3 regions of the Saccharopolyspora sp. NPDC045941 genome follow, and region 2 is predicted to be linked to each of the others. Evidence: riboswitches for the same ligand, from Rfam matches in the RefSeq annotation. Region 2 holds a riboswitch; each other region holds the start of a gene.
The links. Region 2 has a riboswitch for glycine ahead of gcvT (glycine cleavage system aminomethyltransferase GcvT). Riboswitches for the same ligand answer to the same signal wherever they lie in the genome.
Positions count from the first base shown of each region.

Region 1: it holds a riboswitch for glycine, as region 2 does, so the genes downstream of both, gcvH (glycine cleavage system protein GcvH) here and gcvT (glycine cleavage system aminomethyltransferase GcvT) in region 2, are expected to answer to the same signal.
Region 3: it holds a riboswitch for glycine, as region 2 does, so the genes downstream of both, gcvP (aminomethyl-transferring glycine dehydrogenase) here and gcvT (glycine cleavage system aminomethyltransferase GcvT) in region 2, are expected to answer to the same signal.

Region 1 covers NZ_JBWKKU010000012.1:120,797-130,970, reverse strand. The annotation lists gene ald (alanine dehydrogenase) at 222-1,337, opposite strand; gene AC07FN_RS12265 (PucR family transcriptional regulator) at 1,716-3,272, opposite strand; glycine riboswitch at 3,385-3,489, shown strand; glycine riboswitch at 3,490-3,589, shown strand; gene gcvH (glycine cleavage system protein GcvH) at 3,636-4,007, shown strand; gene AC07FN_RS12255 (L-serine ammonia-lyase) at 4,037-5,392, shown strand; gene AC07FN_RS12250 (NAD-dependent epimerase/dehydratase family protein) at 5,802-6,668, opposite strand; gene AC07FN_RS12245 (NmrA family NAD(P)-binding protein) at 6,679-7,536, opposite strand; gene AC07FN_RS12240 (NAD(P)/FAD-dependent oxidoreductase) at 7,533-8,648, opposite strand; gene AC07FN_RS12235 (DMT family transporter) at 9,036-9,353, opposite strand; gene AC07FN_RS12230 (SDR family NAD(P)-dependent oxidoreductase) at 9,392-10,132, opposite strand.
Region 2 covers NZ_JBWKKU010000016.1:50,282-60,455, forward strand. The annotation lists gene AC07FN_RS15250 (response regulator) at 1-4, shown strand, start outside; gene AC07FN_RS15255 (amino acid permease) at 13-1,395, opposite strand; gene glyA (serine hydroxymethyltransferase) at 1,608-2,888, opposite strand; gene gcvT (glycine cleavage system aminomethyltransferase GcvT) at 2,914-4,017, opposite strand; glycine riboswitch at 4,133-4,232, opposite strand; glycine riboswitch at 4,233-4,332, opposite strand; gene AC07FN_RS15270 (TetR/AcrR family transcriptional regulator) at 4,409-5,035, opposite strand; gene AC07FN_RS15275 (acyl-CoA dehydrogenase family protein) at 5,137-6,315, shown strand; gene AC07FN_RS15280 (hypothetical protein) at 6,377-6,532, shown strand; gene AC07FN_RS15285 (YbaB/EbfC family nucleoid-associated protein) at 6,665-6,967, shown strand; gene AC07FN_RS15290 (Tm-1-like ATP-binding domain-containing protein) at 7,051-8,253, shown strand; gene AC07FN_RS15295 (phosphoenolpyruvate hydrolase family protein) at 8,262-9,092, shown strand; gene AC07FN_RS15300 (SRPBCC family protein) at 9,291-9,728, shown strand; gene AC07FN_RS15305 (NAD-dependent epimerase/dehydratase family protein) at 9,779-10,174, shown strand, end outside.
Region 3 covers NZ_JBWKKU010000006.1:91,637-101,810, reverse strand. The annotation lists gene AC07FN_RS06790 (TIGR03086 family metal-binding protein) at 1-27, shown strand, start outside; gene AC07FN_RS06785 (class I adenylate-forming enzyme family protein) at 55-1,593, opposite strand; gene AC07FN_RS06780 (energy-coupling factor ABC transporter ATP-binding protein) at 1,764-2,543, opposite strand; gene cbiQ (cobalt ECF transporter T component CbiQ) at 2,531-3,298, opposite strand; gene AC07FN_RS06770 (PDGLE domain-containing protein) at 3,301-3,642, opposite strand; gene AC07FN_RS06765 (energy-coupling factor ABC transporter permease) at 3,639-4,310, opposite strand; gene AC07FN_RS06760 (HesB/YadR/YfhF-family protein) at 4,487-4,756, opposite strand; gene gcvP (aminomethyl-transferring glycine dehydrogenase) at 4,940-7,834, opposite strand; glycine riboswitch at 8,007-8,108, opposite strand; gene AC07FN_RS06750 (MerR family transcriptional regulator) at 8,197-8,766, opposite strand; gene AC07FN_RS06745 (bifunctional nuclease family protein) at 9,006-9,482, opposite strand; gene garA (glycogen accumulation regulator GarA) at 9,874-10,174, opposite strand, start outside.

The sequences.
Region 1 (10,174 bases), on a different contig from region 2:
GATCGTGGCCTACACTGAAAGTGGCGGCCTGCTCCCGGTGACCCCCAGGCTGGTTGAGCGGGCCGCCCCGTTCGGCTGTGTGAGCCCATCACCTGTTCGGTGCATTCGCGGCGACGATCCGAGAACACGTCCCAGACGGGCTCCCGCATGCGAAAACGCCGCGAGCGGGGGAACCGCCCTGCCGCGCGGTGACAGGAAGGTTCCCCCGCTCGCAGGCGAGATCAGGCGAGCACGCTGCTGATCGGGGTGCTGGTCAGCCCGTGCGCCTCGGCGACCGGCTCGTTGACCAGCTTGCCGTCGTGGGTGTTGAGGCCACCGGCGAGCGCGTCGTCCGCGCGGCAGGCCTGCTGCCAGCCCTGGTCGGCGATGCGCAGCACGTACGGCAACGTGACGTTGGTGAGCGCGTGCGTCGAGGTGTTCGGGACCGCGCCCGGCATGTTCGCCACGCAGTAGAACACCGAGTTGTGCACCCGGTACGTCGGGTCGTCGTGCGTGGTCGGGCGGGAGTCGGCGAAGCAACCGCCCTGGTCGATGGCGATGTCGACCAGCACGCTGCCCGGCTTCATCTCGGAGACCAGGTGGTTCGAGACCAGCTTCGGCGCCTTCGCGCCCGGGATCAGCACGGCGCCGATGACCAGGTCGGCGGCCCGCACCGCCTGCTCGACCGAGTAGCGGTTGGACGTCACGGTGCGGATCTGGCCGTGGAAGTCGCGGTCGATCTCGCGGAGCTTGTCGACGTTGGTGTCGAGCAGCTCGACGTTGGCACCCATGCCCAGCGCGACGCGCGCGGCGTTGAGGCCCGCGACGCCACCGCCGATCACCACGACCCGCGCCGGGTGCACGCCGGGAACACCGCCCGGCAGCACGCCGCGGCCGCCGCTGGGACGCATCAGCGAGTAGGCGCCCACCTGCGGGGCGAGGCGCCCGGCGACCTCGCTCATCGGCGCGAGCAGCGGCAGCGCGCCGTTGGCCGTCTGCACCGTCTCGTAGGCGATGCCGGTGACCCCGGACTTCAGCATCGCGTCGGTCAGCTCGGCGGAGGCCGCCAGGTGCAGGTAGGTGAACAGCACCTGGTTCCGGCGCAACCGCGGGTACTCCTCGGCGATCGGCTCCTTGACCTTGAGGACCAGCTGGCCCTCGCCCCACACCTCCTCGGCGGTGGGCAGCACCTTCGCCCCGGCTGCGAGGAAGTCCTCGTCGGGGATGGAGGAACCGGCGCCGGCGTTCGTCTCGACGAAGACGTCGTGACCGCGGGTGGTCAGCTCGTGCACGCCCGCAGGTGTGATCGCGACCCGGTACTCGTTGTTCTTGATCTCGCGTGGCACTGCGATCTTCACGGCGGAATCCTTTCGTCTCCTGTTGCGCACCACGATCCGCTGCAGCCGAAAGGGGCGCATCATTCCCGCAGGATGAGATTGCCCCGCGCGCTTTGTGCCCGCAGCACAAAGCCTGCTGCGACGGCGCCAACGCGTCGAGAGGGGCGGAAACGGCCCGGCGAGGACGGCCCGGGTGACAGGAAGGTTCCCTTGCTCGCAGCCACCCGGGCGGCCAGTGAAAGCAAGGGAACTTTCCTGTCATGCGGTGGCAGGAAGGTTCCCTTTCACACGTCAGCGCACGTGCGTCACGGGTGTGGTGATGACAGGAAGGTGCCCTCTCTCGCAGCCGCCGGGGGCGCGGCTCGGCGAGGGCGGGGTGACAGGAAAGTTCCCTTGCTGTCAGCCGTGCTGGGCCCAGCGGTCGGCGAGCAGTTGCACGAACAGCGCTGCGCGGACGTTGGGGTTCTCCAGGTCGATGTCCACGAGTTGGGTGAGCCGCTTCATCCGGTAGCGGAAGGTGTTCGGGTGCACGCGCAGCTCCCGGCTCGCCTGCCGCGGGTCGCCCGGGTGGCGCAGCCACGCGTGGAGGGTTGCCAGGTATTCGGTGCCCTGCGTCCGGTCGTGCTCGCGCAGCACCGGCAGCGGGCCCAGGGAGCCGACGCCCGCGTCGGTCGACGCACCGGCCATCCGGCTGAGCACCACCAGGTGCCAGTTGTCCTCGTACACCGCCACCCGGTCGCGCAGCTGGCCGGTGCGCAGCAGGCCGACCAGCTCCTCGGCCTGCGCGCGCGACTGGGGGAGGTCGGCGACCGCCACCGCATTGCCCACCGCGATCAGCGGGCGCGGCGAAGCGTCGTGGGACACGAGCGCTTCCCGCAGGTCCGGCCAGCCGCCCGCGCCCGCCCGGTCCGGCACCAGGGCGTAGAGCATGGTGCCGATCTCGGTGACCAGCGGGCGCCGCCCGATCCCGCGCGTGATCCACTCCCACATCGCCAGCCGGTGCCCCTCCGCTGGCCCGGCGGACGATGGCATTTCGATCGCGACGACCCGATGCGCCTCGTTGGGCACCGCCAGCTCGTTCACGGCCACCCGCCAGCCCTCGCCCCCTTCCAGCAGCAGCCGCACCTGCTCGGCGGACCGGCGGCGCTCCGCGTCCGCCACTGCCCGCCACCGCAGCAGTTGCAGCGCGACCAGTGGGGCGGTGTCGGCGAACGCGGTGGACCGCTCCTCGGAGACCTCCCCGGGCACCACGGCCCACATCGAGCCGAGCAGCTCGCCGCCCATCCGGATCGGCACCACCAGGCGGGGCAGGGTGCCGTCCTGCTGGGCGGGCACGAAGATCGCCGAACTGCCCTTGCTGAGCTGGCGGAACGTGCCGCGGGCCCGGAACTTGGCGAGCACCTCGTCGGGCTGCTTCCGGCCCATGATGGTCGACACCCGCGCCGGGTCGGTCAGGTCCTGCCGGGCGGAGTAGGCCAGGACCTGGGAGTGCGCGTCCTCGATCGTGACCGGCGCGTCCACCACGTCGGCGACCGCGTCGGCGAGGCGGAACAGGTCGCCGACCCCGGTGCCGCGCGCGTCGGCCTCCTCGATGCCGGTCCCGCCCAGCGCCGCCCGGATCAGCCACACCAACTGCGCCCAGCCGGTACCCGGCCGGACCTCCACCAGGGCCACCCCGGCTTCCTCGGCCGCCGCGGCCACCGCGTCGTCCGCCGAGATCGGCGGCTTGAGCAGCACTGCTGCCGCGCCCTGCGCGCCGCAGGCCCTCGCCAGCCGCTTCGCCTGCTCGCGATCCGCGACTGCCACGCCCAGCACGAGGTCGCCGCCCGCCGCGGTCGGCGGCTCATCGGGTTCGGCGATGACGACGTCGCCCACGCAGACCGTCGGCTCCGGGCTGACCACTGTGCGCAGCAGCGTGGGGCCGACCCGTTCGACCAGCGCCCGGATGTCCAGCATCACCGGCCTCCTGAGTGCTTCGGGCCGCCGCCAGTCAGGTGGGGGAGGGCATTGACACCAGGGCTGGCCCGTTTATCGTTGCTGAGCACATCGACAATTGCATACCGGCCGTCGACCCCGTGCGGGAGAGACCTTGAGGGCTCATACCGAGCCGTCAGGGCGCCGAAGGAGCAAGACTCCCCACAAACTCTCAGGCACCCATGACCGTTCGGGCGAGGCAACTCTGGAAAGCGCGCGTCATCCCTGACGCTCCACCCACGGTGCAAGCCGCGAGAAACCGCGGCGAAGCTCTCAGGTTCCGAAACAGAGGGGGAGGCCCAGCCCCGGGCATCTCTGCCCCCGAAAGCCTTGGAGCCTCCCGACATGTCCCTGCCTGCGAACCTGCGCTACACCGAAGAGCACGAGTGGATCGAGGACCGCGACGAGCTGGTCCGGATCGGCATCACCCAGCACGCCGCGGACGCGCTCGGCGACATCGTCTTCGTGCAGCTGCCCGAGGTGGGGGAGCAGATCGAGGCGGGCCAGGCCTGCGGCGAGCTGGAGTCCACGAAGTCCGTCAGCGACCTGTTCGCGCCGGTCACCGGCGAGGTCGTGGCGATCAACGAGTCCGTCGTGGACGATCCGGCGTTGGTCAACTCCGAGCCCTACGGCGAGGGCTGGCTGCTGGAGGTGCGCACCTCCGACACCGGTGCCCTGCTCACCGCCGAGCAGTACGCCGCGGTGATCGCGGAGTAGCGGGGAATAGGCGAGGGAGGAGACGGTCAATGGCGATCAGCGTCTTCGACCTGTTCTCGGTCGGTATCGGGCCGTCCAGTTCGCACACGGTGGGTCCGATGCGCGCGGCCCGCCTTTTCGTGCAGCGGTTGCACGGCGAGGGCCGGTTGCCGCAGGTCAAGCGGATCAAGGCGGAACTGTTCGGGTCGCTCGGCGCGACAGGGCACGGGCACGGCAGCCCGAAGGCGGTGCTGCTCGGTCTCGAGGGGCACAGCCCGGAGACCGTCGACCCGGCGGCGGTGGAGGGCCGGGTCGCCGAGATCCGGGAGACCGGGCGGCTGCGGCTCGACGGCGTGCAGGAGATCCGGTTCACCGTGGACCGCGACCTGGTGATGCACCGGCGCAAGTCGCTGCCGCTGCACCCCAACGGCATGCGGTTCACCGCGACCGGCACCGACGGGGTCGAGCTGGAGAGCGCGGTCTACTACTCGGTCGGCGGCGGTTTCGTCGTCGACGAGGACGCCACCGGCACCGATCGGATCAAGCCCGACGCGACCCCGGTGCGGTACCCGTTCCGGACCGGCGCGGAACTGCTCGCCCGCACCGAGGAGTCCGGGCTGCCGATCAGCGGCGTCATGCTGGCCAACGAGCTGTCCTGGCGCGGCGAGGACGCCGTGCACAAGGAGCTGCTGGGTATCTGGCAGGTCATGCGCGAATGCGTGGACAACGGATGCCGGAACTCCGGCGAACTGCCCGGCGGGCTCAAGGTCCGGCGACGGGCGGCGGAGCTGGCCGCTTCGCTGACCGAGCACGACGATGCGCTGGAGTGGGTGACGCTCTTCGCGCTCGCGGTGAACGAGGAGAACGCGGCCGGCGGGCGCGTGGTGACCGCGCCGACCAACGGCGCGGCCGGGATCGTCCCCGCGGTGCTGCACTACTACATGCGGTTCGTGCCGGGCGCCGACGACGCCGGCGTGGTGCGCTTCCTGCTCGCGGCCGGTGCGGTCGGCGTGCTGTTCAAGGAGAACGCGTCGATCTCCGGTGCCGAGGTCGGCTGCCAGGGCGAGGTCGGGTCCGCGTGCTCGATGGCGGCCGCCGGGCTCGCCGAGGTGCTCGGCGGGACCCCGAGCCAGGTGGAGAACGCCGCGGAGATCGCGATGGAGCACAACCTCGGGCTCACCTGCGACCCGATCGGCGGTCTCGTGCAGATCCCGTGCATCGAGCGCAACGCGGTCGCGTCGGTGAAGGCGATCACGGCGGCGCGGATGGCGCTGCGCGGCGACGGCACCCATTTCGTCTCGCTGGACAAGGTCATCAAGACCATGCGCGAGACCGGCCGGGACATGAAGGTCAAGTACAAGGAGACGGCTCGCGGCGGCCTCGCCGTCAACGTCATCGAGTGCTGACCCGCCGCACGCCCGGTGAGTGCATGGGAACTTTCCTGTCACCACCGGGCTGTGCGGTGAGCGCTGGGGAACCTTCCTGTCACCGCCCGCACCGGGGCCTGGTGGCATGCGGATGGGAACTTCTCTGCCACCGGGTCCGTAGCGCGAGCATGGGAACTTTCCTGTCAGCGCCGCTCAGCACCGCGGTGAGTGCATGGGAACTTTCCTGTCACCGCCAGGCCGTGTGGTGACTGCATGGGAACCTTCCTGTCACCACTGAGCCGTGCGGTGCGAGCTCGGGAACCTTCCTGTCACCAGGCCGGTTCCTGCGGTGACTGCATGGGAACTTTCCTGTCACCGAGGAGCCACCGGGCTCCTGTGGTGGAGCCTTCCCGCCGTCGGCTCCGGTGCGAGGATGGGAACTTTCCTGTCACCGCTCCCCGCCGCGCACCGGCCAGATGCCGTGCGCCGGGGACCAGTCGAGGAGGCGTCGCGCCGCTTCGCTGCTGACGCGGTGCGACGGCTCGGCCGCTTCGTCCGGCGCCTGCCCGGGGGCCGGGCTGCCGTCCGTGCGGGCCAGCTCGCGGTAGTAGTCCGCGACCCGGACGGGCTCGTCGGCGATGTTCAGCGTCTCGCCCGCGCAGCCGCGCTCCAGCGCGCCGACCACCGCCTCCGCGTAGTCCCGCGCGTGCACCATCGCCGCCCACGACCGCCCGTCGCCCGGGATGGGCAGCCGCCCGGCGCGCAGCCGGGCCCGCTGCTGGTCCTGCACCGTCGCGGGGCCCACGAAGCGTCCGCCGCGCAGGATGCTCCACGCGATCTCGTCGGCGGGCAGTTCGCGGACCGCGGCTTCCATCGCCTGGACCGGGGCGACGATGGTCGTCCGTTCCGGCCGGTGATCGAACGGCGCCGTCTCGGTCAGCGGGGTGTCGCCGCCGTCCGCGTAGGCCATCGTGATGCTCATCTGGACGAAGCGCCCCACCCCGGCTTCCTGCAGCGCGTCGGTCACCACCGCGGTTCCGGTGCTGCGCAGCGCCGTGTTCAGCGCCCAGCTGCCCGCGGTCGGCGGGACCGCGGTGGCCGCGTTGACCACCGCGTCGACGTCCTTGAACTCCGTCGCCAGCAGTCGCCCGGCGACCGGGTCGAGCAGCGACGCCCGGATCCGGCGGGCTTCTTCCGGCAGACGGTCGAGGCGGTCGCCGGGCGCCATGGCGGTCACGTCGTGTCCGCGGCGCAGCAGCATCGGGACGAGGTGGTGGCCCAGGACCCCGCTGGCCCCGATGGCGAATACGTGCATCGGTTCCCCTTCAGTTCCGCAGTTGCTCGGCGAGTCCGGCGGCGAACGACCGGTAGTCGCGCGGCGGCCGGCCGGTGATGTCGGCGACCGCCGTCGTCACCACCTCCGCCTCGCCGGCCCGGTAGGTGGCGTAGAGCTGGAGGCGCGCCGCCACCGCCCAGTCCGGCACTCCCGCCGATCGCATGGCCGCCGCGACCTCGGCGGGCGCGGCGTCCACGTGCCGGATCGGGCGTCCGGCCACTTCGGACAGGATCTCGGCCACCTCCCGGTAGCCGAGGGCTTCCGGCCCGGTGAGGTCGTAGTCCCCGGCCGCGACGTCCGCGGTCAGCAGGCTCACCGCCGCGAGGGCGATGTCCTCGACGTCGATCATGCTGACCCGCGCCGCCCCGACCGGCAGCACGATCGCGTCGCGCGCCCGGATCGTCGGCAGCCACTGCAGCGCGTTCTGCATGAAAGCGTTGGGGCGCAGCACCGCGTGCGGAATGCCCGCGGCGCGCAGCTCGTCGTCGCCGACGCCGTGCTGGTGGTGGATGCTCGACTCGGCCCCCGCCAGCGCTCCGAGCGCGGACAGCTTCACCACCCGGCTCACCCCTGCCTCGCCGCTGGCCGCGATGAGATTCCGTTGCAGCACAAGCTGTTCCGGGTGGAACGGGGTGAGCATGAACAACCGGTCCACGCCGCGCAGCGCGCTCAGCGTCGAGGCGCGGTCGGCGAGGTCGCACTCGATGACCGCCGCGTCGGGCGCGCGGTTCGGCGAGCCGGGGCGCACCAGCGTGCGCGGGCGGTGGCCGAGCCGCACGAGTTCCCGCGTCACCGCGCGCCCGACGGCACCCGATGCGCCCGCGACGGCGATGACCGGCCCGCTCACGCCGCCCCCAGCGCGCGTGCCCCGGCGAGCTCCAGGTCCGCCGGGAGCCGGTCGTGCACCGCCGAGTCCGCGAGCAGTTCGCCCAGTTCCGGGGCGAACTTGAACAGGTTGTGCCCGGCGATCGCGGTGACCCCGGGGGCGTGCCAGGCGCGGAGCGCGTCGCTGCCCGCGGGCAGCTTGCTCATGATGCACACCCGCACCCCGATCGGCTCCGGGATCAGCCCCGGCAGGGCGCGCTCGACGTAGCCGGTGACCCGGCGGACGTGGTCCTCCATGCCTTCCTCGCCGGTCAGCGCGCCGCGGGCGTCGAACGGCACGTCGACGCCGTCGCCGATGAGGCCCAGCACGTACTGGTCGGTGTAGGGGATCACCGAGCCGTACACCATCTCGCCGAACTGGCCGGACTTGTCCACCCAGCACGGCGTCGGCGCGCCGCGCAGCTCCTCGCGGATCCGGTAGTGCGGGCGGGCGTGCAGCGCGCAGTCCAGCGGGATGTCCCAGCCGAGGCGGGCCGCCAGGCGCGGCGTGTCGACGCCGGCGCAGAGCACGACGTGCCGCGCGTGGTAGATCGCGTCGGCGGTCTGGAACTCGACCTTCCCGTTGTCGAGCACCAGGAGGCTGTGGATGTCGTTGGCGATGATGTGGTCGCCGACCCAGCCGGTCAGCGTCTCGATCACGTGGTTGACGCGCAGCGCCCCGGCGGTCGGGTCGACCAGCAGCGGGCCGTCGATGGGCCCGAGCGCGCCGAACACCTCCGCGCGGCCGGCCGCCGGCGCGTAGTGATGCGGCACCTGGTGGATCTTCAGGCCGGTGGTGTCGGAGGGGGTGGTGCCCAGGTACGCGCAGCCCTCGGTGCCCACCATCTCGACGCCGGAGCGGCGCTCCCACTCGCGGTAGCCGGCCAGGCCGCGCGCGGCCAGGTCGACGATGTGCGGATCGTCGTGCCGGTGCCGGAAGGTGCGGGACAGCCCGCCCGACTGGCCCGACCCGGGCCGGCGGCCGTCGAAGCACTTCACGTTCGCGCCGCGCCGCAGCAGGGCCTCCGTGGTGGACAACCCGAGTACCCCGGCGCCGATCACCGCGATGTCCAGTTCCCTCTTGTGCTCAGCCATCTTTCCGCTCCTCCAGCCGTTTGCCGGCGTCTGGTTCTCCTTGCGGCAGCCGGAACCCAGCATGCTTCGCCCGGCCCGGCCGCGACATCACGTGTTCTCGGGAGCCGGTCGCGAAGCGAAGATGCCGCCTCGCTCGGGCGAGGCGGCATCTTCCGGGGAAGGAAAGGAAATCGGATCGTCTACAGTGGCCATTCTCGATCTGGTGCGGTAGGGATGGTTTTGTTCTTCGAAGCGGTGCAGCCGCTTAGCTCACCCTCGCAACTCGCACCGCCGCGGGTTCTCAGACGTCGTCTGGCGAGGACGCGGAGTCCAGGCGGTGGCCGTAACTCCCGCAGGGGGCCGCTACCCGCACCGCTACGCAAAAGGCGTTTGGAACGAAGAAGTTGGTCAGCCCTCCACGAATTTCAGGCCGGCGATGCCGACCAAGATCAATGCCAAGAACGCCAGTCTCGAGAAGGTCACCGGCTCGCTCAGGAAGATCATCCCCACCGCAGCGACTCCGACGGTGCCGATGCCGACCCAGATCGCGTAGGCGCTGCCCACGGGAAGGTCCTTCAGCGCTACCGAAAGCATGCCGAGGCTGATCATGGCGACGCCGATGCCCAGCACCGCCGGCCACAGCCGCGTCATGCCCTCGGCGTGCTTCAGCGCCAGCGACCAGACGATCTCGAGCAGGCCCGCTGCGACGAGGATGACCCAAGCCATTGCTGTTTCCCTTGTTCCAGGAGGTCGGAGCAACGCCGTCAGGCGTTGGCGCCGCCGTCGACGAGGATGCCGGTGCCGGTGATGTTGCGGCCGCCCTCGCCGGCCAGGAACGCGACCGCGGCCGCGATGTCCGCCGGGTCGTTGTAGCGGCCCAGGGCGGTCAGGGCGCGCTCGCCGTCGGCCTCTTCGCCGTCGGCCGGGTTCATCTCGGTGTCGGTGGAGCCCGGGTTCACCAGGTTGACCGTGATGCCGCGCGGACCGAGGTCGCGGGCGAGGCCCCGCGTGAAGCCGGTCAGCGCCGACTTGCTCAGCGAGTACAGGCTCAGGCCGGGACCGGGGGTCCGGTCGGCGAGGTTGCTGCCGACGCTGATGATCCGGCCGCCCTCGGGCAGGTGCTTGACCGCGGCCTGCACGGCGACGAACACCGCGCGCACGTGGATGCCGACGGTCTCGTCGAACTGCTCCAGGGTCAGCTCGTCGATGGGGGCCCACGGGAAGATCCCGGCGTTGTTGACCAGGATGTCCAGCCGGCCGAACTCGGCGACCGTCTGCTCGACAGCGCTGGTCACCGCCGCGGCGTCGGTGGCGGGGGCCGCGAACGCGGCACCGCGCCGGCCTGCTTCCTTGATCTTGTCGACCACGCCGTTGGCACGGTCGGCCGAGGTGTTGTACGTGATCGCGACGTCGGCGCCGTCCGCGGCCAGTCGCTCGGCGACCGCCGCACCGATGCCGCGTCCGCCACCGGTGACCAGCGCGACCTTGCCGTCCAGACCTGTCATGAGCCCCTCGCTTTTCTGTGTCGAACGATATATAAATGGCTA
Region 2 (10,174 bases):
CTGATCAGGCGTTCACCTGTTCGCGGACTCCTGCTGCGGCTGCTTGTTGCGCACCGCGAGGTAGCCGATCACCATCGCGATCGCGAGCACCGGGGTGATGTACAGCGCGATCCGGGTTTCGGCGTCGAAGGCCAGCAGCACCACGACGAACGCGAGGAAGGCCAGCACGACGTAGTTGGAGTACGGGGCGAGCGGCATCCGGAACGGCCCGGCCGGGAGTTCGCCGCGGGCGACCTTGCGCCGGTAGACCAGGTGCGCGATCACGATCATGCCCCAGGTGAAGATGGCGCCGGCGGTGCTGGCGCTGGTGATGTAGGTGAACGCCTGCTCCGGCACGAAGTAGTTGAGCACCACGCCGATCAGCATCGCGCAGAACGTGATCCCGATGGCCCGCGCGGGCACCGCACGGCCGCTGAGGCGTCCCACCGAGCGCGGTGCCTGGCGGTCCTCCGACAGGGTGCGCAGCATCCGAGCGGTGGAGTAGATGCCGCTGTTGCAGGACGACAGCGCGGCGGTGGTCACCACGAAGTTGATCACGCCGGCGGCGGCCGGGATGCCGATCAGGGTGAAGGCGTGCACGAACGGGCTGCCGGTGGTCGGGAACTGGTTCCACGGCACCAGTGCGGTCAGGGCGATCAGCGCGCCGACGTAGAAGATCAGGATCCGCCACATCACCGAGTTGATGGCCCGCGGCAGGACCTTCTGCGGGTTCTTGCTCTCGCTGGCGGTCTGGCCGACCATCTCCACGCCGACGAAGGCGAACATGACGATCTGGAACGCCAGCAGCGACGACGCCGCGCCGTTGGGGAACAACCCGCCGTGGGACCAGATGTTGCTCAGCGACGCGGTGTCCCCGAGGTCGCTGAAGCCGAACACCAGGATCGCGGCGGCGAGCACGATCAGGCCGATGATGGCCAGCACCTTGATCAGGGCGAACCAGAACTCGAACTCGCCGAAGAGCTTCACCGCGATCAGGTTCACGCCGGAGAGCACGATCAGCGCTCCCAGGGCGGGGATCCACTGCGGCACGTGGGGGAACCAGAACTGGAAGTACTCACCGACCGCGGTGATCTCGGCCATGCCGGTGACGATCCACACCAGCCAGTAGCCCCAGCCCACCGCGAACTTGGCCCACGGGCCCACGAACTCGCCCGCGTACTCCGCGAACGATCCGCTCACCGGGCGGTACATCAGCAGCTCGCCGAGCGCCCGCATCACGAAGAAGATCATCAATCCGGCGATCGCGTAGATCAGGATCAGGCCGGGCCCGACCTGGTGCAGCGCCTTGCCGGAGCCGAGGAACAGCCCGACCCCGATCGCCCCGCCGATCGCGATCATGTTGATGTGCCGGGTACTCAGATCCTTCCGGTACTCCTCGGCCTCTGGTTGGCTCATCGAAGCGTGACTCCTTAATCGCCAGCGTGTTTCGCTGAAACTGCGCAGATAATCCGGCATTCGGGCAGTGCTTGCAAGCGATTGGGCACAGTTGAAATCGAGCCTTTTCCCAGTTCCAACATAGTCCACTTAGGACACAGTAGCGTGAAACGCCGCATTTCGGTCATTGCAGACCGAAATGCGGCGTTCGAGGGCTACTCGCCGATCACCTGTCAGAGGTTCGGGTACAGCGGGTGCTTGGCGGCCAGGGCCTCCACCCGCTCCCGGAGCTTCGCGCTCGCCGACTCGTCGAAGCCCGGCTTGAGCGCCTCGGCGATGACGTCGGCGACCTCCGCGAAGTCCTCCTTGCCGAAGCCGCGGGTGGCCAGCGCCGGGGTGCCGATGCGCAGCCCGGAGGTCACCATCGGCGGCCGCGGGTCGTTGGGCACCGCGTTGCGGTTGACGGTGATGCCGATCTCGTGCAGCCGGTCCTCGGCCTGCTTGCCGTCCAGCTCGGAGTCCCGCAGGTCCACCAGCACCAGGTGCACGTCGGTGCCGCCGGAGACCAGCTGCACGCCGGCCTTGACGGCGTCGTCGGCGAGCAGCCGCTCGGCCAGGACCTGCGCGCCCTCCACGGTGCGGCGCTGCCGGTCGGCGAACTCCGGCGACGCGGCGACCTTGAACGACACCGCCTTGCCGGCGATCACGTGCTCCAGCGGCCCGCCCTGCTGGCCCGGGAACACCGCCGAGTTGAACTTCTTCGCGAACTCCTGGTCCGCCGACAGGATCACGCCACCGCGCGGGCCGCCGAGGGTCTTGTGCGTGGTGGTGGTGACGACGTGCGCGTGCGGCACCGGGCTCGGGTGCAGCCCGGCGGCCACCAGGCCGGCGAAGTGCGCCATGTCGACCATCAGGTAGGCGCCGACCTCGTCGGCGATCTCCCGGAACCGCTTGAAGTCCAGCTGCCGCGGGTACGCCGACCAGCCGGCGATGATCAGCTGCGGCTTGTTCTCCCGCGCCAGCTTGGCGACCTCGTCCATGTCGACGCGGTGGTCGTCCTCGCGCACGTGGTACGGCACCACGTTGTAGAGCTTGCCGGAGAAGTTGATCCGCATGCCGTGGGTCAGGTGACCGCCGTGCGCCAGGTCCAGGCCCATGATCGTGTCACCCGGCTTGAGCAGCGCGAACATCGCAGCCGCGTTGGCCTGCGCGCCCGAGTGCGGCTGCACGTTGGCGAAGGACGCGCCGAAGAGCTCCTTGACCCGGTCGATGGCCAGCTGCTCGATGACGTCGACGTGCTCGCAGCCGCCGTAGTAGCGGCGGCCCGGGTAGCCCTCGGCGTACTTGTTCGTCAGCACCGAGCCCTGCGCCTCGAGGACGGCCTGCGGTGCGAAGTTCTCCGAGGCGATCATCTCCAGCGTGCTCTGCTGGCGGTTGAGTTCGGCGCCGACCGCCGCCGCCACCTCGGGGTCCACCGCGGCCAGCTGGTCGTTGAACAGGTCCGGTGTCGACATGGTGTTGCCTCCTGTGTATTTCTCTTCAGGCATTGCGGCGGTAGAACGGCAGCTCGACGACCTGCACCGCGACGGCCTTGCCGCGGATGTCGACCTGCAGCTGCGTGCCGGGTTCGCTGTGGTCGCGGTCCACGTAGGCCATCCCGATCGGGTGGCCGAGCGTCGGGGAGGGGGCGCCGCTGGTCACGACGCCGATCTCGGCGCCGTCGGCGTCCAGCACGCGGTAGCCGTGCCGGGGTGCCCGGCGCTGCTCGGTGCTCAAGCCGACCAGCGTGCGCTCGGTGGGCTTCTCGGCCGCGGCGGCCAGCGCGTCCTTGCCGACGAAGTCGCCGGCCTTGTCCAGCTTGACCACCCGGCCGAGGTTGGCGTGGAAGGGCATGAGCTCGGCGGACAGCTCGTTGCCGTACAGCGGCATGCCGGCCTCCAGCCGCAGCGTGTCGCGGCAGGACAACCCGGCGGGCTGCAGGCCGTGCTCGGCGCCGGACTCGGTCAGCGCCTGCCAGACCGCCTCGGCGTCGCCGGGCTCGGTGAACAGTTCGAAGCCGTCCTCGCCGGTGTAACCGGTGCGCGCCAGCAGCACGTCCTTGCCCGCGACCCGGCTGCGGTAGCCCGCGTAGTACTTGACCTCGGCGAGGTCGGTGTCGGTCAGCGGCGCGAGGATCGCGACCGCGTTCGGGCCCTGCACCGCGATCAGCGCGTAGTCGTCGGAGACGTCCTGGTGCTCGGCGTCGAAGCCGCCGATGCGCTCGGCCAGCTCGCTGGAGACCACGGCGGCGTTCGCCGCGTTGGCCACCACCAGGAACTCCTCGTCGCCGAGCCGGTAGACGATCAGGTCGTCGAGCACGCCGCCGGCAGCGTTGCAGATCATCGTGTAGCGGGCGCGGCCGGGCTTGATCGCGGACGCGTTGGCGACCAGCGCGTAGTCCAGCGCCTCGGCGGCCTGCGGCCCGCTGATCCGGATCTCACCCATGTGGGTCAGGTCGAACAGGCCGGCGCCGGTGCGCACGGCGTTGTGCTCGGCGGTGTCGCCCGAGTAGCGCAGCGGCATCCGCCAGCCGGCGAATTCGGTGAACGTCGCCCCGAGGGCTTCGTGCACGTGGTGCAAGGGCGTCTGTCGTGGCGACGACATGGTGAGACTCCTCCTGGTGGGCGCCGGTCGGCAGTCGAGGGCCGGTCAGCTCACTGAGCCCAACCTTATCGGGGATGCCTCGACCTCGACCTGCGCGGGCTTGCGCTGGTTGGGCGGTCTCCCCGGAGTCATTGGCCTGAGAGTTTCGCCGCCCGCGAGGGGCGGCTTGCACCGTGGGCGAGAAGCGGGCGCTTCTGCTTTTCTCCGTGTTCGCCTGGTGCCGTGCGGTGCCGGTGCCTGAGAGTTTGCTGGGGAGAATTGCTCCTTCGGCGCTCCGGTCCCGGAACGGGCCGGAGTCTCTCCCGCACGACGTCGTGGGCGCGGTATTCGGTTGTGCGAACAGGACGCTACGAACCGGCGTGACCCACGTCAACCGGGCGGGTGAGTGATCTCAGGCGGGGAGCTCGCCGTACTGCTTCTCCAGGCCGTCGACCAGGGCGGCCAGGGCCAGCTCGAAGCTGTCGGCGTCGATCTCCGCCGCGTGCTCGCGGAGCAGGTGGGCCTTGTTCAGGTGCGGGAAGCGGTCGCCGTAGAGCGCCGCGTCGTCCGGGAAGCCGCCGCCGAAGGAGCCCATCGCCGAGCCCACCACCAGGTACTTCGTCGAGGCGCCGATCATCGTGGCGTAGCGCTGCGGCCAGCCTGCCCTGGTCAGGCCGCCGTGCACCGCGTCCGCCCGGCGCAGCGCGTTCTCCCGGCGGGCCGGGCCGTAGGCCAGGAACGGGACCAGGTTCGGGTGGGCGATCAGGGCGGCCCGGTAGGAGCGCGCCCAGGTGCGCAGGCCGGTCGTCCAGCCCGCGTCGAAGCCGGAGACGTCGACCGCGGCCATCACGTCGTCGGCTATCTCGTGCAGCAGCTCGTCCTTGGTCGACACGTGGTTGTACAGCGACGCCGCGCGGACGCCGAGCCGTTCGGCCAGCCGCCGCATGGACAGCGCTTCGAGGCCGTCGGCGTCGATGATCTCCAGGCCGATCCGCCGGATGCGTTCCGGCGACAGCCGGGGGGTGGTCGGTCTGGGCACGTCTTCTCCTCGCCGGATCCCTTGCGGCGCTCGCCGGGACCGCCTTAGGCTGCCACAAAACTAACGACGTTAGTTAGCTGGCCGCAGGAAAGGATCCGGCGATGGTCGACTTCTCGCTGTCCGACACAGAACGCGACATCCGCGACTGGGTGCGCAACTTCGTCCAGCGCGAACTGGTGCCGCTGGAACAGGAGGTGTTGCGCCGCGAGCGCGCCGGGGAACGCGGCCTGACCAAGGACGAGCAGCGGGAACTGCAGGACAAGGCGAAGCAGGCCGGGTTCTGGGGCGTGCAGACGCCCGAGGAGTACGGCGGCATGGGCCTGTCGGCGGTGATGACGGCGCTCATCGAGGTCGAGCTCGGCCGCACCTTCGTGCCGTTCCGCTTCGGCGGCTACGCCGACAACATCCTGTACTACGCCAACGACGACCAGAAGGAGCGCTACCTGCTCCCGACGATCGAGGGCACCCGCAAGTCGTGCTTTGCGATCACCGAGCCCGGCGCCGGCTCGGACGCCAAGAACCTGCGCACCACCGCCGTCAAGGACGGCGACGAGTGGGTCATCAACGGCGAGAAGACCTTCATCACCGGCGGCATCGACGCCGACTTCGTGATGGTCTTCGCCGTCACCGACCGGGAGAAGGGCGCCAACGGAGGCGTCACCTGCTTCCTGGCCGACCGCGACGCGGGCTGGAAGTCCGAGCCGATCGACATCATGGGCCCGTGGGAGCGGCAGCCCGCCGCGCTGGTGTTCGACAACGTGCGGGTCCCGGAGCACAACGTGCTCGGCGAGGTCGGCCAGGGCTTCAAGCTCGCCATGCAGTGGATCGGCCGCGGCCGCTACCTGCTGCCCGCGCACGCCCTCGGCGCCTGCGAGCGGCTCGTCGAGATGGGCATGGAATACGCCAAGACCCGCGAGACCTTCGGCAAGCCGATCGCCGAGCGCCAGGCCATCCAGTGGATGATCGCCGACTCCGCGGTGGAGATCGAGGCGCTGCGCTGGCTCGTGCTGCAGGCGGCCTGGCAGGTCGACCAGGGCATGGACTCCCGCCACGCGCAGTCGGTGGCCAAGCTCTTCGGCGCCACCCGCGCCAACGAGATCGTGGACCGGGTCCTGCAGATGCACGGCGGCATGGGCTACACCAAGGAGCTGCCGGTCGAGCGCTGGTACCGCGACCTGCGGCTGCTGCGCATCTTCGAGGGCACCGACGAGATCCAGCGTCGTACCGTGGCGCGGAACCTGCTGAAGGGTCACGCATCCATCAGCGGCGTGCTCGGCTGATTCATGACCGATTTGTCGGTAGCCTGGTGGTAGCCGTGACTCCGAACCGCCGGGAGCGACGATGTCTCTGTTCAAGAAGGTCGCCGATTTCGCCAGCAGCCCGCAGGGCCGCAAGGTGATCGACCAGGCCAAGAAGTACGCCTCCGACCCGAAGAACAAGGAGAAGATCGACCAGGTCAAGAACAAGTTCTTCGGCAAGGACGGCAAGAGCCACTGACCGATTGCCCTGACGACAGCCCCCGGTGTCCGCACCGGGGGCTGTTTCATCGGACTCGCTACTGTGTGTAGGCATGCGGTGCATGGGGCTTGTGAGATGGTCGTGGAAGGTTCGGACTTGGGAGGGCACGTGATGGCGGACGACGTCCGTGGCGAGGGAAGTGCTGCCGGGGGCGCCGTACGGGTGACCGTCGGTGCCGACGGAAAGGTCGACGAGCTGCACCTGGAGCCGCGGCTGCTGGGCAGCGGGGTCGAGGCCATCGCGGCCGCCGTTCGGGAGGCGGTCAACGCCGCCCTCGACGACGTCAACGGGAAGCCGGATCGCACGATGCAGGCGTTCGAGACGGAGCTGGACAAGCTCAGCGACGGCTTCGAGCGGGCGATCGAGAAGGTCACCAGGAACCTGGCCGAGGCGCAGAAGCGGCTGGAGCAGTAGTCGCCTGATCTGCCGACTGTGCGAGGGCGGCACCGCCAGTAGAGTTTCGCGGGGTTGACTCGATTCCGAGCCGCGGAGGGCCAATGGGCAGCGCGTACGTCGTCGGGACCTTCGACACCAAGGGCGCCGAGCTGCACTACGTCGCCGCGCTGGTCGCAGGCGGGCATCCCGTGGTCACCGTGGACCTGTCCACCACCGGCGGGAATTCCGACGCGGACGTGCCGGCCGCCGAGGTCGCCGCGCACCACCCGGGCGGGCCCGGCGCGGTGTTCACCGGCGATCGGGGCTCGGCCGTCGCCGCGATGGCCGTGGCGTTCGAGCGGTTCCTGGCCGCGCGGGACGTCGCCGGGATCATCGGGCTCGGCGGCTCGGGCGGCACCGCGCTGATCACGCCCGCGATGCGCGCGCTGCCGGTCGGCGTGCCCAAGGTCATGGTGTCCACAGTGGCCTCCGGCGACGTTTCGGCCTATGTGGACGCCACCGACATCGCGATGTTCCCGTCGGTCACCGATGTCGCCGGGCTGAACCGGATTTCCCGCCAGGTGCTGGGGAACGCCGCGCACGCGCTGCTGGGCGCCGTGACGCGCCCGGTGCCCGCGGTCGAGGACAAGCCCGCCGTCGGGCTGTCCATGTTCGGCGTCACCACGCCGTGCGTGACGGCGGTGGCCGAGCAGCTGACCGCCGACTACGACCCGCTGGTGTTCCACGCGACCGGAACCGGCGGTCGCGCCATGGAGAAGCTCGTCGACGACGGCCTGATCCGCGCCGTCGCGGACATCACCACCACCGAGGTGTGCGACCTGATCGCCGGCGGCGTGATGAGCGCGGGGGAGCAGCGGCTGGACGCCATCGCCCGCACCGGGGTGCCCTACGTCGGCTCCTGCGGCGCCCTGGACATGGTGAACTTCGGCGCGCTGGACACGGTTCCGGCGCAGTACCGGGACCGCACCCTCTACGTGCACAACCCGCAGGTCACGCTGATGCGCACGTCCGCGGCGGAATGCCGGCGCATCGCCGAGTTCATCGCCGCCAAGCTCAACGCCTGCGACGGCCCCGTGCGCTTCCTCCTCCCGGTCGGTGGAGTGTCCATGTTGGACGCACCAGGACAGCCCTTCCACGACCCCGAGGCGGACGCGGCGCTGTTCGAGACGCTGGAGGGCCAGGTGCGGCAGACCGGGGACCGGCGGGTCGAGCGGGTGCCGCACAACGTCAACGATCCGGAGTTCGCCGCCGCGCTGGTCGCGGCGTTCCGGGAAGTCGCCGGATCTGCCGAGAGAACCAGGTAGGAGAGAGCATGAGCCGATTCGACCGGGCCGGACTGATGAGCCGGTTCCGCGCCAAGGTCGAGCGCGGCGAGCCGATCGTCGGTGGCGGCGCGGGCACCGGCCTGTCCGCCAAGTGCGAGGAGGCCGGCGGGATCGACCTGATCGTCATCTACAACTCCGGCCGCTACCGGATGGCCGGGCGCGGCTCGCTGGCCGGCCTGCTGGCCTACGGCAACGCCAACGACATCGTGGTCGAGATGGCCCGCGAGGTGCTGCCGGTGGTGCGGCACACCCCGGTGCTGGCCGGCGTCAACGGCACCGACCCGTTCATGCTGCGCGACCGGTTCCTCGGCGAGCTGCGCGACCTCGGGTTCGCCGGGATCCAGAACTTCCCGACCGTCGGGCTCATCGATGGCACCTTCCGGGCGAACCTGGAGGAGACCGGCATGGGCTACGACTTGGAGGTCGAGCTCGTCGCCGCCGCGCGCGAGGCCGACCTGCTGACCACGCCGTACGTGTTCTCCAGCGCCGACGCGCGGGCGATGACCGAGGCGGGCGCGGACATCATCGTGTGCCACCTGGGGCTGACGACCGGCGGCGCGATCGGCGCCGAGACGGCCAAGCCGCTGGACGAGTGCGTGGCCCTGATCGACGAGTGGTCGCAGGCGGCGGCCGAAGTGCGCGACGACGTGCTGGTGCTCTGCCACGGCGGGCCGATCTCGACACCGGAAGACGCCGGGTACGTGCTGTCCCGGACCAAGCGCTGCCACGGCTTCTACGGCGCGAGCAGCATGGAGCGGCTGCCGACCGAACAAGCACTGACCGAACGGACGAAAGCCTTCACACAACTGAGAAAATAGGAAGTAGTTGGCTTGCTTCGCGGTGCGAGTAGCGGAACCTCAGAGGCCCTCTCGCTGTGGGATCCCCGACATCATGAATGCCAATTCACCACGTCGGGGCTGTCCTCGTGAGAAGACCTCTGAGAACCCGCGGCGGTGCAAGCTGCGAGGGTGGGCTAAGCGGCTGCGCCGCTTACAAACACGGACTGGGAGGAAACGGTGGCGAAGTCCTACACGAGCGCGGTGATCGAGGCGTCTGCCGAGCAGGTGTGGCAGGTGGTGCGCGACTTCGACGGCTTGCCGCGGTGGCACGCGGCGATCGAAGGCAGCGAGATCGAGGGCGGCGGCGTCGCCGACGCGGTGGGCTGCGTCCGGCACCTGACGCTCGCCGACGGCGGCGTGGTCCGGGAACGGCTGGTGTCGCTGGACGACGTCGAGCGCAGCTACACCTACGACTTCGTGGAAAGCCCGTTCCCGGTGCGCAGCTACCGCTCTACGATCCGGGTCGCGCCGATCACCGACACCGGGCACAGCTTCGTCGAGTGGTACTCGTACTGGGACTCCGACGCCGCAGACGAGGAGAAGATGGACAAGACCTTCGCGCACGGCGTCTACCGGACCGGGCTGAACGGGCTCCGGGAATTCCTGGCCCAGTAGTGGGAAGGGTGTGAACCGGGGCGAATTCGGCGGCGGTTAGAGTCGGGCGCGTGCCAAGCAGCGCCACTACTCCCGAAGCAGACACTGCCCAGGCCGATCGCGTCGTCGTGACCGGTGGCACCGGTTTCGTCGGCAGAGCCGTGGTTCGTGCCTTCCTGGAGCGCGGCACGCCGGTCACCACCGTCGGCCTGCAGGACCCGCCCGCCGAGTTGCGCAGCGAGCTGCTGACCCACGTCGACGGCGATCTGCGGGATCCGGCGGTGCGGGAGGCGGCGGTCCCGGCCGGCACGGCGGGGATCGTCCACCTGGCCGCGATCACCTCGGTGCTCCGCTCGGTGGACCAGCCCGCCGAGACCTACGCCAGCAACGTCGCGGTCACCCAGGAACTCCTGGAACTGGCCCGGATCCGCGGCATCGGGCGGTTCCTGCTCGCCTCCACCAACGCG
Region 3 (10,174 bases), on a different contig from region 2:
GGCCGCAACCCGGCCTGGCAGCCATGAGAACCCGTGTGCACGGGTCCTGGAGGCTCAGCGGCCCCAGACCGGGGGGCCCCACTCGGTCTGCTCGCGGAGTTGGCGTTTGAGCAGCTTCCCTCCCGGATTGCGGGGCAGCGGTTCCGCGCGCACCACGAAGTACTGCGGCACCTTGAAGTCGGCGAGGCGATCCGCCAGGTAGGCCAGCGCGGCCCGCGGGTCGAACTCGCCGCCCGGCGGCGGCACCACCACCGCGCCGACCTTCTCCCCCATCACGTCGTCCGGCACGCCGACGACCGCCACGTCGGCGACGCCGGGCGCCCCGGCCAGCGCGTTCTCCACCTCCACCGAGTACACGTTCTCGCCGCCCCGGTTGATCATGTCCTTGGCGCGGTCGACGACGCGGACCAGGCCGTGCTCGTCGATGCTCGCCAGGTCGCCGGTGTGCAGCCAGCCGTCGGCGAAGGCGTTCGCGGTCGCCTCCGGCTTGTTCCAGTACCCGGCCACGATGTTCGGGCCGCGGATGAGCAGCTCGCCGACGCCGCTTTCCGGGTCCGGCGCGTCCAGCGCCAGATCCACCACGGGCGCGGCGAACCCGACCGAGTCGGCGTGCTCGGCGGCCCACTCGTGCGGCAGGAACGTCGCGATCGACGACGTCTCGGTCAGGCCGAACCCGTTGCCCACCCGGGCCCGCGGGAAGCCCGCCTTGATCCGCTCGACCAGCGCCGGGGCGATCGGGGCGCCGCCGTAGTAGACCTGGGTGACCGCGCTGACGTCGAGGTCTGCGAACTCGGGCTGCGCCAGCGCCAGCGCGTAGATCGCGGGGACCGTGATGAGGGTGTTGATCCGCTCCTCGACGAGGGTGCGCAGGAACCGCTTCGCCTGGAAGTCCGGCAGCACGACGGTGGTGCCGCCGAGGGCGAGCTGCACGAGCAGCTGGGTGTTGCAGCCGGTCACGTGGAACAGCGGCACCGACACCAGATTGCGCTGCGCCGGGCCCTCGGCGCGGTCCGTGCCCATCACCCGCAGCGCGGTCTCCACATTGGACAGGAAGTTCTCGTGGGTCGTCATCGCACCCTTCGGGAAGCCCGTGGTGCCGCTGGTGTAGAAGATCGCCGCGAGGTCGTCCGGCGCCAGGTCGTCGACCGCGCGGGCCGGACCGTCGGGCAGCGGATCGCCTGGTCGCAGCACGTGCTTCGCGCCGGAGTCCGTCAGCACGTAATCGATCTCGGGTGCGGCGAACCGGATGTTCACCGGCACCGCGACCGCCCCCGCCAGCTGCGTGCCCAGGAATCCCAGCACCCAACCCACCCCGGCGGGCAGCAGGCTCGCCACCCGGTCGCCCCGGCCGATCCCGGCCGCGCGCAACCCGCCTGCGACGCGTGCCGCCCGGTCCCACAACTGGCGGTAGGTGAGCCGCTCGCCGTCGACCTCGACGAGCGCCTCGTTGTCCGGGAAGCGTTCCGCGGTGGACCGGAACATGGTCACCAACGACGCGGGAAGGCCGGTGTAGTGCGCGATTCCGCGGCTGTCGCGCCGGATCCCGGAGGTGTCGAACGGGGCGGCACCGCGCGGGTGCGGTTCGACCGGCATCCCGCTCACCCCTCCCCGCACACCGGGCTCCTGCCCAGGTCGCCGCGATCTACCGGTCCGCGAACGGTTTCCACCGAAGCCATCGGTGCCTCCTCGCCACGCTGCGACAGACCCGCTTACCCTCACCTCGCGAACAGGTGGGGTCAAGACGTCCGAAGGCGGGGATGGGCTCAGGGAACCCGGAATCCGTAGGGAAGTTCGAGGCGGTGCGCGGCCAGCAGCTCCGCGTCGGACAGCAGTTCCGCGGTGGGGCCGTCGGCGACCACCGCTCCGTCGTCGATCAGCACGCTGCGCGGGCACAGCTGCAGCGCGTACGGCAGGTCGTGGGTGACCATGAGCATCGTGCCGCCCCAGTCCAGCAGCACCTCGGCGAGTTCGCGCCGGGCCACCGGTTCGAGGTTCGACGACGGTTCATCCAGCACCAGCAGCTCGGGACGGCAGGCGAGCACCGCGGCCAGCGCGACCCGCTTGCGCTGGCCGCCGGAGAGATGCAGCGGCGAGCGGTCTGCGTGCTCGGCCATGCCCACCGCGTCGAGCGCCAACCGCACGCGCTCGGCCAGCTCCTCGCCGCGCACGCCGAAGTTCGCCGGGCCGAACGCGACGTCCTCGCGCACCGTCGGCATGAACAGCTGGTCGTCGGGATCCTGGAACACCAGCCCGACGCGACGGCGGATCTCCTTGAGGTTCCGCGAATCCACGGGCAGCCCGCCGACGTGGATGCTCCCCGACTCGGCCGTGTGCACCCCGTTGAGGTGCAGCGTCATGGTGGTCTTGCCCGCCCCGTTGGGGCCGAGCACCGCGACCCGCTCCCCGCGCTCGACGCGCAGGTCGACGCCGCTGAGCGCGCGGTGCCCGTCCGGGTAGCGGAACGCCAGCCCGGCCACCTCCAGCGCCGGCACGGCCGCCGGCTCGGTGGTGCGCTCCGGCAGGGGTTCGGTCAGGCGGTCCACAAGGCCACTCCCAGCACGACGGCGGCGACGGCCGGTGGCGCCATGCCCAGCCACCACGTCGCCGGTGATGTCCGGCGCGATTCCCCCAGCTCGGGCATCGCGCCGCTCCAGCCCCGCGACACCATCGCCAGGTGCACGCGTTCGCCCCGCTCGTAGGAGCGGATGAACAGGCTCCCGATCCCGCGCGCGGTCGCGCCGAGCTGCCACAGGAACCGCGGATCGTGCCCGCGGCAGATGCGCGCGACCCGCATCCGCTTGGCCTCGGCGACGATCACCTCGGCGTAGCGCAGCATCAGCGTGATGATGGTGATCAGCAGCCGGGGCGCCCGCAGCCGCTGCAACCCGACCACCAGCTCGCGCGGCGCGGTCGTGGCGGCCAGCAGCACCGACGTGGCCAGCCCGAGCGTGCCCTTGACCAGGATGTTCCAGCCCGCCAGCAGGCCACCGGTGGACAGCGCCAGGCCCGCCACCTCGGTGGTCGCGCCGCCCGCGGTGAACGGCAGCACCAGCGCGAGCACCACGAACGGCACCTCGATCAGCAGGCGGCCGGCCAGCCAGCGCAGCGGAACCCGAGCCACCAGCACGAGCCCGAACAGCAGCAGCGCGTACCCGCCGAACGCCCAGAACACCTCGCGCGGCGTCGCCACCACGCACAGCACCACCAGGAAGGCCGCCACGATCTTGACCTCGGGCGCCGACCGGTGCAGGACCGAGTCGCCGGGCAGGTGCAGCGCGCCGGCGTGACCGGCTCCCACCGCTATTCGCCCCCGGTCCGGCGCCGCAGGCCCCAGAACAACCCGCCGGCGGCGCCGAGCGTGACCACCGCGCCGATCACCCCGGCCACCCCGGTCCAGCGGTCATCCCCGCCGACGGTGTAGTCCGCCAGCGGGCCGCCGGAGAACGCGTGGTCCTGGGCGTGCTGGGCGATGCACTGCCCTTCCAGCTGCTCGCCCTGCTCGGTCTCGACCACGGTGCAGCCGCGCTGCGTGACCGCGTCCAGCCCGTCGGGGTCGGAGTCCGCGAAGTAGGCCACGCCACCCGCGATGACGAGGATGAACAGGCCGAAGACCAGCAGGAAACGCCGACGTGGGGCGCTCATCGCACGTTCTCCTCCGTCTGCTTCGCGGTCCGCAGCAGGTGGACCAGGTCCGGTCGGGCAGCCGCGACGGCACCCACCGTGGCCGCCGTGATCACGCCCTCGCCGATGCCGATCAGGCAGTGCACCCCGACCATCGCGACCGCGGCCGTGCCGAGGCCGAAACCGGCCGCGCCGCCGACCGCGTATTCGAGGATGAAGCCGCCGGAGGCGGCGACGGTGTTCACCCAGGCCGCGACGAAGGCGGTCATCAGCAGACCGGCCCGGCTCCGCCGCGCGAAGCGGCGCAATGCGAGGGCGACGAGGTAGCCGGCGGCGGTGCCGATCAGCGCCATGTTGGTGATGTTGGCGCCCAGCATGGTCAGCCCGCCATCGGCGAACAGCAGCGCCTGCACCACCAGCACGATCGCCACGCACAGCGCGCCGACCCACGGCCCGGCCAGGATCGCCGCCAGCGCCCCGCCGAGCAGGTGCCCGCTGACGCCGGGCAGCACCGGGAAGTTGATCATCTGCGCGGCGAAGACGAACGCGGCGACCAACCCCGCCATCGGCGCCGTCCGGTCGTCCAGGTCGGCCCGCGCCTTGGTCAGCGCGACCGCCAGCCCGGCTATCGCCACGGCCGCGAACAGCACCGCCGTCTGCGCGTTGAGCAACCCGTCGCTCATGTGCATGGCGAGCGTGGTGGTCGGCACGACGCGCTCCCTCCTGACCGGAACAGCTGCGCATCGAGAGTAGTTGCCGCAATACCGCAATCACCAGTAGCTGGCAGGAGTCCTAGATCGCAGTCCGGCGAGAAAAGCCGTCGTCCCGGGCATAACGCCCAGGACGACGGTTCGAGTCCGTTCGGTCAGTCTCGGACTGCCAGCGCCAGTTCGCCGTTGGAGTCCCGCTCGGCGTCCAGCACCTTGTCGCCGAGCAGCGCGGCGACCTGCGGTTCGAGGAACACCCGCACACCGGATACCTCGACCACCTCGTCGCCCGACTGCGGTTCGGCGGCGATCGACGCCTGCAGTCCTTCGCCCGCCGGCGCAATGCGCAGGCCGGAACCTTCCGGAGAGTCGCCGCCGACGAGGACGAGCTTGATGACCTCTGCAGCGCTCTCGCTGATGGTGAGCATTGTGCTCAACCCCTTCTCCGAGCCGGTCGGTTTGAAGGGGCCACCGTGTCATCAGCCGCCGCCCCGACGCAAACCGAACCGCCCCCGGCGTGTCACCGGCCCCGGACACCACGACGCCCCCGGCCGCAACAGCGGTCCGGGGGCGTCGCTGCACCTCTTTCGCAAAAGGCGTATCGACAGCTGTTACGCCTGGTAGGCATCCAGGGGCGGGCAGGAGCAGACGAGGTTGCGGTCGCCTCGCGCGCCGTCGATGCGGCGCACCGGGGGCCAGACCTTCGTCACGTCGGTGCCCAGCGGGTAGGCCGCCTCCTCGCGGGAGTAGGCGTGGTTCCAGTCCTTGGCCAGCGACGCCGCCGTGTGCGGGGCACCCACCAACGGGTTGTCGTCGGCCGGCCACTGCCCGGCGACGACCTTGTCGATCTCCGCCCGGATCGCGATCATCGCCTCGCAGAACCGGTCCAGCTCCGCCAGGTTCTCGCTCTCCGTCGGCTCGACCATCAGCGTCCCGGCCACCGGGAACGACATGGTCGGCGCGTGGATGCCGTAGTCCGCCAGCCGCTTGGCGACGTCGTCGACGGTGATGCCGCTGGTCTTGCTGATCTGCCGCAGGTCGAGGATGCACTCGTGCGCGACGAAGCCGCCCTTGCCGGTGTAGAGCACCGGGAAGTAGTTGTTGAGGCGGCGGGCGACGTAGTTGGCGGCTGCGACCGCGGTCAGCGTCGCCCGGCGCAGGCCGTCGGCGCCCATCATCCGCACGTACGCCCAGGAGATCGGCAGGATCGAGGCGCTGCCCCACGGGGCGGCGCTGATCGGGCCGACGCCGGTCGCCGGTCCGGCGGCGGGCTGCAGCGGGTGGTTGGGCAGGAACGGCGCGAGGTGCTCACGCACGCCGATCGGGCCGACGCCCGGACCGCCACCGCCGTGCGGGATGCAGAACGTCTTGTGCAGGTTCAGGTGCGAGACGTCGGAGCCGAACTTGCCCATCCGCGCGAGGCCGATCAGGGCGTTGAGGTTCGCGCCGTCGACGTAGACCTGGCCGCCCGCGTCGTGCACCAGCCCGCACACCTCGCGCACGGTGTCCTCGTACACGCCGTGCGTGGACGGGTAGGTGATCATGATCGCGGCGAGGTCGTCGGCGTGCTCGGTGACCAGCTCGCGCAGGTGGTCGAGCTCGATGTTGCCGGCGTCGTCGCAGCGGACCACGATCACCCGCATCCCGGCCATCACGGCGCTGGCGGCGTTGGTGCCGTGCGCGCTCGCCGGGATCAGGCACAGGTCCCGGTCCTCGTCACCACGGCTGCGGTGGTAGGCGCGGATCGCCAGCAGGCCGGCGAACTCGCCCTGGCTGCCGGCGTTGGGCTGCAGGCTCACCGCGTCGTAGCCGGTGACCTCGGCCAGCCAGGTCTCCAGGTCCTTGACGATCGACAGCAGCCCCTCGGCGTCCTGCGCGGGCGCGAACGGGTGCAGCGAACCGAACTCGGGCCAGGTGATCGGCTCCATCTCGGCCGTCGCGTTGAGCTTCATCGTGCACGAGCCCAGCGGGATCATGCTGCGGTCCAGCGCGATGTCCTTGTCCGACAGCCGCCGCAGGTAGCGCAGCAGCGAGGTCTCGGAGCGGTGGGTGTGGAACACCGGGTGGGTCAGGTACTCCGAGGTGCGCTCCAGCGCCGCGGGCAGCGCGTCCGGCGTCTCGATGTCGAGCTCGTCGACGTCACCGCCGGTGACGCCGAAGGCCTGCCACACCGTCGCCAGGTGCGCCCGCGTGGTGGTCTCGTCGCAGCTGATGCCGACGTGGTCGGCGTCCACGCGGCGGAGGTTGATGCCGCCCCGGCGGGCCCTGGCGACGACGTCGTCGGCCTTGCCCGGCACCTTCACGAAGATCGTGTCGAAGAACTCCTGGTGCAGCACCTCGACGCCGCCGCGGCGCAGCTGCTCGGCGAGCACCGCCGCCATCCGGTGCGCGCGGGTCGCGATCGACCGCAGCCCGGCCGGGCCGTGGTAGACCGCGTACATCGAGGCCACGACGGCCAGCAGCACCTGCGCGGTGCAGATGTTGCTGGTGGCCTTCTCGCGGCGGATGTGCTGTTCGCGGGTCTGCAGCGCCAGCCGGTAGGCCTGGTTGCCGTCGGCGTCGACGCTCACGCCGACCAACCGCCCCGGCAGCTGCCGTTCGAAGCCCTTGGCCACGGCCATGAACCCGGCGTGCGGGCCGCCGAAGCCCATCGGCACGCCGAACCGCTGGGTGCTGCCGACCACCACGTCCGCGCCGATCTCGCCGGGCGAGCGCAGCAGCGTCAGCGCCAGCAGATCGGCCGCGACGACGACCTTCGCGCCGCGCCGGTGGACCTCCGCGATGATCTCCTCGTGGTCCCGCACCGCGCCGGAAGCGCCCGGGTAGGACAGCAGCACGCCGAAGAACTCGCCGTCCGGCAACGCCTGCGCGCCCGCGGCGAGGTCGGCGACGACGACCTCGATGCCCAGCGGCTCCGCGCGGGTCCCGATCACCGCGATGGTCTGCGGCAGCGTGTCGGCGTCCACCACGAACCGCGGCGACTTCGACCGGCCCGCGCGGCGCACCAGCGTCATGCCCTCGGCCGCGGCGGTGGACTCGTCGAGCATCGACGCGTTGGCCACCGGCACCCCGGCCAGGTCAGCCACCATCGTCTGGAAGTTCAGCAGCGCTTCGAGCCGGCCCTGCGAGATCTCCGGCTGGTACGGCGTGTAGGCCGTGTACCAAGCGGGGCTCTCCAGCACGTTGCGCAGGATCACCGGCGGCGTGACCGTGCCGTAGTAGCCGAGCCCGATCATCTCGGTGTGCGGGCGACAGCGGCGCGCCAGCTCGCGCAGCTCGGCCAGCGCCTCGGACTCGGTGGCCGGCTCCGGCAGCGCCAGCTGCAGGTCGCCTTCCCGGATCGTGTCCGGCACGGCGTTCTGCCCCAGCTCCTCCAGCGAGCCGACGCCGATCACGTCGAGCATGCGCGCGAGTTCGGCCGGCATCGGGCCGACGTGCCGGTCGGCGAACGGCGTGCCGTGCTCCAGGGCGGCCAGGGGAATGCGGTCGTGGGTCACGTCGGTCATCGCCAAACCTCAATCGTCGCGGCGGCAAAGGGCGGCAGGCAGCCGGAACTGCCCTGCTCTCCCCCTCTGTCACTGTCCGCGAAGCGAACGCCTGAGAGCTTCACCCGGGAACCGGGCTTGCACCGTCGGCGGGGTGCACCACGGCCGTGGTGCACCCTCTTTCCAGAGGTATCTCGCCCGTGCGGTCCAGGTGGCCTGAGAGGTTGGCGGGGAGGGTTGCTCCTTCGGCGCCGACCGCGGCCTAGGCCGGGCCGGACTCTCCCGCACGGGGTCGGCGATGTGCCGCAGCTTACCCGATCAGGGGGTCCGAGCGGACCAGCGATGTCACCGGCCGCACACCACCCGGTCGGGGGCCGGTCGGCTCAGCCGGTCTCGGCCTGCCGGTCGCGCCGCCGACGGGACAGCTCGTCGTCCATCGGGACCAGCTCCGCGCCGTCGGCCCGTTCCGCCGGGAAGTCGTGGATCGTGCCGCTGATCTCGCGCATCGCACCGCTGACGGCGATGCCGAACACTCCTTGGCCACCCTGCAACAGGTCGACCACCTCCTCGGCAGAGGTGCACTCGTAGACCGTCGTCCCGTCGCTGAACAGCGTCAGCCTGGCCAGGTCCTGCACGCCCCGGTTGCGCAGGTGTTCCACCGCGACCCGGATGTTGTGCAGCGACACCCCGGTGTCCAGCAGTCGCTTGACCACCTTGAGCACCAGGATGTCCTTGAACGAGTACAGCCGCTGCGAGCCGGAGCCGGCTGCGCCGCGGATGGACGGGCCGACCAGCTTGGTGCGCGCCCAGTAGTCCAACTGGCGGTAGGTGATGCCGGCGATCTGGCAGGCGGCCGGACCCCGGTAGCCGACCAGTTCGTCCGGCAGCGAGGCGTCGGGGAACAGCTCGCCCTGCTCCACGGCAGCATCCCGGTTGGACGCTTCCTCGACCACGCCTGCCTCCCCTCGTCCGGCACGAAGCCGACGACGACGATCACCAGCTCCCGGACCATCGCGGTCCGAGGCCGCGAACACCGCCCAGCGGCCGAATCACACCGGGGCAATTCGCGTAAGTTCGACGGTATGCCTGCCCCGCGAGGAGGTCAACGCGACGCGCGGGGCACCCGGACGACCCGGCCCCCGCCTGCTCGCGCAGACAGGGGCCGGGCTGTGTCGTCGGTCGATCGGCGGGCTCAGGTGTCGGCGCCGCGGAAGTCCTCCGGGGAGACGGAGTCCAGGAACTCGCGGAACTTCTCCACCTCGTCCTCCTGCTCGTCCGGGATGATCAGCCCCGCCTCGTCCAGCACCGATTCGTCGGCGTGGATGGGCACCCCGATGCGCAGCGCCAGCGCCACCGAGTCGCTCGGCCGCGCGGAGACCCGCACATCCCCGTCGAACACCAGCTCGGCGAAGAAGGTGCCGTCCTGCAGGTCGGTGATCCGCACCTGTTCCAGGTCGCGCCCGAGGGCGCCGATGACGTCCTTCAACAGGTCGTGGGTAAGGGGTCTCTGCGGCCGCACACCCTGCTGCTCCAGCGCGATGGCGGTCGCCTCGACCGAGCCGATCCAGATCGGCAGGTAACGCTCGCCGTGCGCCTCGCGCAACAGCAGAATCGGCTGGTTTGCTGGTAGTTCAACTCGCACGCCGACGACGCGCATCTCGCTGCTCATCGTCACATCGCCTCCTCCAGCGCGCCGAAGCGTGACATCCCCGTCGAGGATCGCGCACCGACGCCTCCGACGCTACCCGCGTTGCGGCGGACACGCCCATCCCTTTAGCGGTCTGGTCGACCACCGAATCCGCGGCCTTCCTGCCGGTGCATCTGGTCCGAACCGCTGGCTGAGCTCTTCATCGAGCATTACCAGCACGATACACCGCCGACCCGTCCGCCGGACCGGTCGAAAGGCGGCCGCTACAACGTGGAAACCGGTTGCGACGGCGGGAAATTCCCCGCGCGGGAAGTCAGTCGATCTCGGCTGCGCACTACCTTCACGCGCCAGCGGGGCGACGCCGCTTCGGCGCCGCCCCGCTGGCGGATGGACTAGTCGGTCCAAGGGCCCCTCAGCGGGCGCCCGGGCCCCCATCGATCGGGCCGGTCAGGAACACCAGCCGGAACTTCCCGATCTGCACCTCATCGCCGTTGGCCAGCACCGAGGTGTCGACCGGCTCCCGGTTGACGTAGGTGCCGTTGAGGCTGCCGACGTCGACGACCACGAAGTCGTTGCCCTCGCGCCGGAACTCGGCGTGCCGGCGGGAAACCGTGACGTCATCGAGGAAGATGTCGCTGTCCGGGTGCCGTCCCGCGCTGGTGGTCTCCCGGTCCAGCAGGAATCGCGATCCCGCGTTGGGGCCGCGCTTGACC